2 regions of the Maribacter sp. BPC-D8 genome follow, and region 1 is predicted to be linked to the other one. Evidence: riboswitches for the same ligand, from Rfam matches in the RefSeq annotation. Region 1 holds a riboswitch; the other holds the start of a gene.
The links. Region 1 has a riboswitch for S-adenosylmethionine ahead of QSV08_RS20465 (homocysteine S-methyltransferase family protein). Riboswitches for the same ligand answer to the same signal wherever they lie in the genome.
Positions count from the first base shown of each region.

Region 2: linked by a shared signal. The riboswitch ahead of QSV08_RS05005 (Na+/H+ antiporter NhaC family protein) and the one ahead of QSV08_RS20465 (homocysteine S-methyltransferase family protein) in region 1 are both predicted to bind S-adenosylmethionine.

Region 1 is NZ_CP128187.1:4,705,360-4,709,738, reverse strand. Features, by position in the region: gene metH (methionine synthase) at 1-1,228, opposite strand, end outside; gene QSV08_RS20465 (homocysteine S-methyltransferase family protein) at 1,239-2,240, opposite strand; SAM riboswitch class I at 2,358-2,471, opposite strand; gene QSV08_RS20460 (NAD(P)/FAD-dependent oxidoreductase) at 2,630-3,691, opposite strand; gene cobA (uroporphyrinogen-III C-methyltransferase) at 3,773-4,379, opposite strand, start outside.
Region 2 is NZ_CP128187.1:1,110,051-1,114,429, reverse strand. Features, by position in the region: gene QSV08_RS05010 (hypothetical protein) at 1-353, opposite strand, end outside; gene QSV08_RS05005 (Na+/H+ antiporter NhaC family protein) at 672-1,973, opposite strand; SAM-I-IV-variant riboswitch at 2,026-2,122, opposite strand; gene QSV08_RS05000 (SPOR domain-containing protein) at 2,378-3,139, opposite strand; gene QSV08_RS04995 (response regulator) at 3,282-3,659, opposite strand; gene QSV08_RS04990 (DUF5995 family protein) at 3,969-4,379, shown strand, end outside.

The DNA of each region.
Region 1 (4,379 bases):
TCAGTAATTTTTCTTCTTCAATATATGGTAATAAGTATGCTACTGCTTTTTTCATTACACGGGCAGATTTTACCACCTGTGGTAAGAACATTTTTCCGCTTCCGAATAAATCACCTACTACATTCATACCGGTCATTAAATTTCCTTCAATAACCTCTATTGGTTTACTGGCAACCTGCCTAGCTTCTTCTATATCTTCAATTATATATTGATCAATACCTTTTACCAAGGCACGTGTAATTCTATTTTGTAATGGTTCTTCTCGCCATGATAAATCTATCTTACTCTCCTTCGTTTTGCCAACTACAGATTCTGCAAAATCAAGCAAACGCTCGGTTGCATCGTCTCTTCTATTCAGAATAACGTCTTCTACACGCTCTAATAAATCTTTAGGGATATCATCATAAACCTCTAACATACTCGGGTTCACGATTCCCATATTCATACCCGCCTTAATAGCGTGGTATAAGAATACAGAATGCATTGCCTCACGTACCGGATTATTTCCTCTAAACGAAAACGAAACATTACTAACACCACCACTAACACTTGCATGCGGTAGGTTTTCACGAACCCATCTTGTTGCCTCAATAAAATCGATAGCATTCAATTTATGCTCATCCATACCTGTAGCAACAGGAAAAATATTTAAATCGAAGATGATATCTTCTGGCGCAAAATTCACTTTGTTTACCAATACATCGTATGAACGTTTTGCTATTTCAATACGACGGTCATAATTATCAGCCTGCCCAACCTCATCGAACGCCATAACAATTACGGCTGCTCCGTAACGTTTTATCAGTTTCGCGTGATGCAAAAATTGCTCCTCACCTTCTTTTAAACTGATGGAGTTTACCACACACTTACCCTGAACTACTTGCAGACCCGCCTCAATAATTTCCCATTTAGAGCTATCTATCATAATAGGAACTCTTGAAATATCTGGTTCGGCAATAACTAAGTTCAAAAACTTGACCATAGCCTGCTTACCATCAATCAACCCATCATCCATGTTGATGTCGATAACCTGAGCTCCGTTCTCCACTTGCTCTCTTGCGACTGCCAATGCCTCTTCAAACTTCTCTTCCTTTACAAGACGTAGAAACTTTTTTGAACCAGCAACGTTTGTCCGTTCACCAACGTTTATGAAGTTGGTCTCTGGGGTGACAATCAATGGTTCTAAACCACTAAGCTTTAGGAATCGTTGTTCGTTGTTCGTACTCATAATTCTTATTCTATTGGAAAACCGTCAACTTTCTAGGTTCATATTGAGCTACTACCTCAGCTATCGCCGAAATATGCTCCGGAGTGGTTCCACAACAACCGCCTACAATATTTACTAGTCCTTTTTCTGCGTATTCTTTTATTTGCTCTGCCATTTGATCGGGAGTCTCATCGTATTCTCCAAAGGCATTTGGTAATCCTGCATTTGGGTGTGCAGAAACCGCATGTTCACTTTTAGTTGATAATACCTCTAAATGTGGTACTAATTGACTAGCACCTAATGCACAATTAAACCCGACCGATAAAATCGGAATATGAGAAATAGATATTAGAAATGCTTCTGCTGTTTGGCCAGATAATGTTCTACCTGACGCATCTGTAATTGTACCACTCACCATTATGGGAACATCTATATTTCGTTCTTCTTTCACTTCTTCAATAGCAAACAAAGCTGCTTTTGCATTCAACGTATCGAAAATAGTTTCTACCAACAATAAATCTGACCCACCATCTAACAAGGCTTCTACTTGTTGTTTATACGCAATACGTAACTCATCAAAAGAAACTGCTCTATACCCTGGGTCATTTACATCGGGAGACATACTTGCCGTTTTGTTCGTGGGACCGATACTGCCAGCTACAAAGCGTGGCTTATTTGGTTCTTTCTTTGTGAATTCATCTGCTACCATTTTAGCAATGCGTGCAGATTCATAGTTCAACTCGTACACCAAGTCTTCCATATAATAATCTGCCATGGCAATTGTCGTACCTGAGAATGTATTGGTCTCTACGATATCGGCACCTGCGGCGAAATATTTACGGTGGACCTCAGCAATTGCCTCAGGCTGTGTTAACGATAACAAGTCATTATTACCTTGTAATGGGTGTTCCCAATCTTTAAAACGTTCTCCCCTAAAATCTTCCTCAGTAAATTTATGGCGTTGTAGCATCGTACCCATGGCACCATCTAATATGAGAATTCGCTCTTTTAAAATTTCTTTTATATCCTTCATTTTACGTTGTAAAAGATTCTACATCCAATAAAAAACTAATTCGAAATCAAGTAAGGAAAGTTAGGCTAGATGCCTTTTCTTAAGTTATCTGTCTTTGGTAATGCTATTTAGAATAACACATTCTGCACAAGTAAGCAGAATAAAGATAGAATGTAGCACCTTCTTTTCCATAATAGGAAAGGGTTGCCAAGGTTTCAATGGGTCTAGTCCCTCCACCTTTCTTGATAACGTTTCAATATATTTATGAACTAATTGCAAAGTAACGGCACAGTATGCTCTAATCCAAAACTTCAATCGGTTATTTAGTTCACGAAATTCTAAGAAAATGTCATAAAAAAACCTCTGAATCATTAAAGAATCAGAGGTTTCTACCATAATACTTAAACATTTTAGGCTATACTTTGCACTACTTCTTTCTTAGCTTCCTTCTTAGAACCATCAAATCCTTCGACTCCGCCTACGGTAGTATACTTCATTACATATCGTTTACCCGGATTGATTTGTTGGTATGCAAACTGACACATTACCGCCGCTTCATGGAAACCAGATAAAATCAATTTCAATTTACCTTCGTATGTATTTACATCACCAATAGCATATACTCCTGGTATGTTTGTTTGGTAATCTTTTGCGTTATTTACCTTAATCGCATTCTTATGAATATCTAATCCCCAGTCACCAATAGGACCTAATTTAGGTGATAACCCGAACAACGGAATAAAATTATCAACTTCTAAATAGGTGTCTTCTTTTTCTTTATCTGTGTGCTTAATAACAACAGCCTCAAGTTGATCTTTACCGTGTAATTCTTTAACCTCAGCTTTTGTAATCAATTTGATTTTACCCAGCTTAGCTAACTCAGCAGCTTTTTCGACAGAATCTAAAGCTCCTCTAAATTCATCTCTTCTATGAACCAAAGTTACCTCTGAAGCTACATCGGTTAAGAATATAGCCCAGTCTAAGGCAGAATCTCCACCACCAGAAATCACTACTTTTTTGTCGCGATACACTTCTGGATCCTTAATCATATAAGCAACACCAGTATCCTCAAAATTTACAATGTTTTCAATAGGTGGTTTTCTTGGTTCAAAAGAACCTAGACCACCTGCTATAACTACAACTGGTGCATTATGCTGTGTTCCTTTATTTGTTGTCACCACGAATGAACCATCTTCTAACTTATCTAAAGTCTCTGCTCTTTCACCCAGAGTAAACCCTGGCTCGAAAGGTTTGATTTGTTCCATTAAATTATCTACCAAAGTACCCGCCAAAATTTCTGGGAATGCTGGTATATCGTAAATGGGTTTCTTAGGATATATCTCTGAACACTGTCCGCCTGGCTGTGGTAATGCATCTATTAAATGCGTTTTTAATTTTAACAATCCTGCTTCAAACACCGTAAATAATCCGGTTGGTCCCGCTCCTATGATGAGCATATCTGTTTTAATCATAATTTTCTTTTTAGTAAAAAGTAATTAGTAATCACTTTTCAACTTCTTTTAATTTCACTTCAACTATGTACTTTGTACTTTTTATACTTCGCTCAAACTAGCATTCTCTTGTGAATACTGATTTTTCGCTGCTACTAGTGCTTCGCGATGCTTTACTACTTCACCAATTATAATAATTGCAGGGTTAGAAAGGTTTTCCTTCTCCACCACATCTACTATACTCTCAATCGTTGCAATCCCAACTTTTTCATTCTTTCGTGTACCGTTTTGAATTATAGCGATGGGCATCTCTGATTTACCTTCACCTTTAAACAGTTCTACTATTTGTGGGAGTTTTGACATTCCCATTAATATCACCACTGTTGCACTACTTTTTGCAGCTAAGGCAACATCGGCAGATAACTTATGCTCTTTGGTAGTTCCTGTAATTACCCAAAAACTTTCTGACGAACCTCTTTTGGTAACTGGTATGTTTTGATATGCCGGCACACTTAAACTTGATGAAATACCTGGCACCATGGCAACTTCTAATCCGTGAGAAGCAGCATACTCCATTTCTTCTGAACCACGACCGAATACAAACGGATCTCCGCCTTTTAATCGTACTACATGTCCCGAAGATTTTGCTCTGCTAACAATTAGTTCATTTATTTGCTCTTGCTGATAGGCATAACATCCTTTACGCTTA
Region 2 (4,379 bases), 1.2 Mb from region 1:
GTAAACTTATATACTACAGATGCTGAAGCACCAAAAGCACGTGCTCTTGCTACGGCATTAACTTCTGTACTTGGTAAATTAACTATCGACACATCTTGATCTGTTCCTTTTAAATATCCTATACTTAAATCTGCACCAAAAGAATCGTCAAAGAAGTAAGTACCTCTAATTTGAAAATTGATACCTTCTCCATAACTACCATATGAGTTCTCGGTGTTAGAAGCATTAACGCGTTCTCCTAATTTCATGGTTGCACTACCAATTGCCAATCCTGAACTTGCAGAAACCTGCAATTGTCCGTAAGATATCGTGCTAAATAAAACAGCTGCACATACAGCGATTAAGTGTTTCATAATAAATAATTTAAAATTTGATAATTGATTAAAAAATACTATTTGCTAAAGTAAAACTCAAAATTCTTAAGCCTTGACTACCAAAACTTTGCATGATAATTACATGAATTATAATAAGATTTTGAGTGTGCTTCTTTAATTAGTCTATCAAAGTTACTTTTTTAAGGAAAATTCTTATATCTATGGGTATTCTTTAACACTCTGTTTGAAATTTATGCTTGATTTTGCCCTGTGTATTGTTAATTAAGCAATACAAGACCCATAAAGCAAACTTAATTGCAATTTATTGGGAATTATAAATTCGTTTTTTGTTTAACATCAATCATTTTTTTGGGACTTTAGCCCAATAAACAGTAAAGTATAAATAAACAAAAGCAGTAAATACCACGTATTACTCACCAAATCTAGATAATCGATTTTACCTCTTGAAAAGCTTAAAATCATTAAAACTTGTGCTCCGTAAGGGAGTAAGCCTTGAAAAATGCAGGCAAAAATATCTAAGATCGACGCTGTCTTTTTATTATCTAAATGATACTCGTCATTGATTGTTTTAGCAATTGGTCCGGCAATAATAATGGACACCGTATTATTTGCTATGGCCATATTAATAGTACTTACCAATGTGGCAATACCAAACTGTGCAGACTTCTTATTTTTAATGAGTTTTTTAATATTGACCAATATAAATTCGATGCCTCCATTTCTCTCAACCAAAGCAGCTAAACCACCTGTCAATAGTGACAACAGAAATATTTCGGTCATATTGGTGAAACCGGTATAAGCGATTTTAGTAGATTCTATTAATGTGAAATCTCCGTAAGCAATTCCTAATATACCTGCCGCAATTGTACCTAACAACAAGGTTACAAACACATTAACTCCCACTATCGAAAGAATAATAACCAATACATATGGCATTATTTTTATAATGGAATAATTGTAAACTGTGGTTTCAGCAACGTCGGACTCCAATCCTAATCCCTGAAATACTAAAATAGCTATGGTGAATAAAGCTGCGGGAACCGCTATTTTGATGTTCTGTTTAAATTTATCGCTCATTTTACATCCCAAAGACTGAGTTGCAGCAATTGTAGTATCTGAGATAACAGATAAATTATCGCCAAACATACTACCACCCAACAAGGCACCACATAAAATTGCAAGGTCTGCACTGCTTTCATCTGCAAAGCCTATTACAATAGGCGCTAATGCAACAATAGCACCAACTGAAGTGCCAGTAGATACCGATAAAAACCCTGCAATAATAAAGATGCCAACGTATATATATTGAATTGCTATAACATCTAAACCAAGGTTTACAATAGCATTGACACTGCCCGTTTCGTTTGTAATAGCAGCAAAAGCACCTGCTAACAAATAAATAAGGCACATGGTCAATATCTTATCATCGCCACAACCTCTTAACAGCGTATCGATTTTAGCTGAAATAGTTTGTCTAAATAAAATAAATGCCACAATTATACCCACAATTACTGCTATAGGAGCGGGCAGTGCATAGAAATCGTTTTGATATATACCTACGCCTAAAAACGTAAATACAAATACGAACAAGGGTATTAAAGCTGAAAATTTTGGGATAATCTTTTTAGTACTTTCCATTTCTCTTTCTTCATTTTCAAAAAAAGGAAATAGCTATAAATTAGAAGAATCATGTGTTAACATTTGTTCCAATTAATGGCTTATCTATTTAGCACCTTGCTTGTTATTGCAGGTTGCTATCTCCTTTTTTGAGATTCTTGATAATAATTTTTAAGGCGGCAAATGTAGTCTATAAATCTTTCTGCTAAATCTTAAAAAAAGTTAATTTCTGTAAATAAACTTTTAAAGATTTACCCTCTAATTACGCATAAATAATTAATACGTATTTGAAGATTTAGGAGCAATTGTTGCTCGCTATCAATTAATGACATATTTACTATTAGAAACCAAATGATATTGTTATTGGTGCTTTGAGTATTTATTCTAATTTAGATTATGATTTGCCTTAAAATAGACGAGATAACCTAACGTTTTTTAACCCAAGAATCAATACCGAATGCTTCGTTTAATTCTAGTATAAGTTGCTTTCTTTTGGCTTCATTACCACAGTCAACAGGAACCCCAACATAGATTAGACCTTTTGGATATGCGCCTTCATCATGGGTATAGCCCAATGTTTTAAGCTTTTCTATTATTGTATTTTTATTATTAGGGTCTTTAAAAACACCTACCATCGCAATACAATTTAAAGAAGAATTCGTAGTAGCTACTGGTGCCGTTTTGGTAGTTTCCGGTAGCTGCTCGACTTTCTTGGCTACTGGAGTTTTAGTTTCCTTTTTTTCAATAACAGGATTTTCTATGTCTGCTATAATTTCTTCGGATGTGCTTTCGTCGGATGCACCTTTAGATATACTTTGAACTTCAGTTGTGATCTCTTCCTCTAAGTCAACATTTATTTCTTCTTCAAAATCAGAAACAGTAAGTGTAGTATCAGAAATTACAACTGCTGTACTTTTATTATGGTCGTATGCATCTTTTACCGGTATAGTTATAGGTTCATAAACATCTGAATTAGAGTATACGTATTCGCGACCTTCAGAATGATAAGAATCGGGTAGTGGTGCTTCATCTACAGTATCAACATCTGTGGTAGATACTGAACTATCTTCCTCTTTATTAAACATATACATGTAAATGAATGCAGAGAATATTGCGATTACGACTATTGCGATTACAAAATCCCATCTGCCTTCTCGGCTACTAAAAATATCTTTATCGGGGGTCATGGTTATGTGTTTGTTATGAAGTACAATTATTTACCTAAAAAGTAAATATAACCAATCTGATGTTTATGTATATAATTTACCCATATCTTAAGATGTTTGGGGTTAAGTTTCTTTTAAATTATTACTGAGTTATAATGTAGTATTATGCACTTACTTTCTTTCCATAAATCTTATAATAAACTAAATCTAAAGCCCTATGCAGTTCACTTTTTGTAAATGGCTTACTTACAAAATCAACACAGCCAAGTTCTCTGGCAACAACTTCAAATTCTTGTTTGGTAGAACTTGATATAAATGGCAAACGATCTGCAAACATTTCTAGAAAAGAGAGTCCGTTCATACCTGGCATTTCAATATCTGACATTACAACTTGTGGTTTCGCAATTTGTATATGTACCCAAGCATCATAAGAATCTTCAAAGGTGAGTACACTACGTACTAATGGATGAGTTTTGGCAAGCTTTTCTGCTAGTGACAACCAAAGATGGGAGTCATCTACAATTACTAATTCGAGTTTCATTAATCTGAGTTTGAGGTTTGAGAGGCGAAATGTACCCCATTGTCTCATTATGAGAAATTAATTCAGATGAACGGCTTGAAAGTATCTTTATATGTTAATATTACACTTTAAAAAACAGTAATAATCGTAAATTTAAGCCGAATTAGATATTAAGAACTTTGATAAATTCCCTTAAAAATATATTGCTTTTTTATAAGGCTAGAATAAAGTTAGATTATTTTTCAGAGGTATGCTTAAATCTTTACTCCTTTCCATATTAAATTAGTTCTGTACTGACAATAGTATTACTACATTTAGTGTCCATTAAAAATCTTACCCTTTAAAACGAAAATTAAAATCAGCCGGCCAACCACCATATCAGAAGTACTAGATCAATTAGACAGCATTATTGATAATGCTATAATTAATAATGACCGTATAGGGTATTTTGCCTTTTTATATAGAAGGGTTACAGCTGAAATATTAAAAGAGGTTCAATTAGAGAATTTTGAAGACAACCCTCGCATGGAAACCTTCGATGTTGCTTTCGCCAATTACTACCTAGATGCATATAACGGTTATATCAACAATCAACCCATTAGTGCATCATGGCAATTTGCCTTTGATACCAAAAATGACACCCTAACCATTTTACAGCATATCATGTTGGGTATAAATACTCATATTAATCTTGATTTAGGATTAGCTGCTAGTACTGCTATGAACGGGTTAGAAATACCT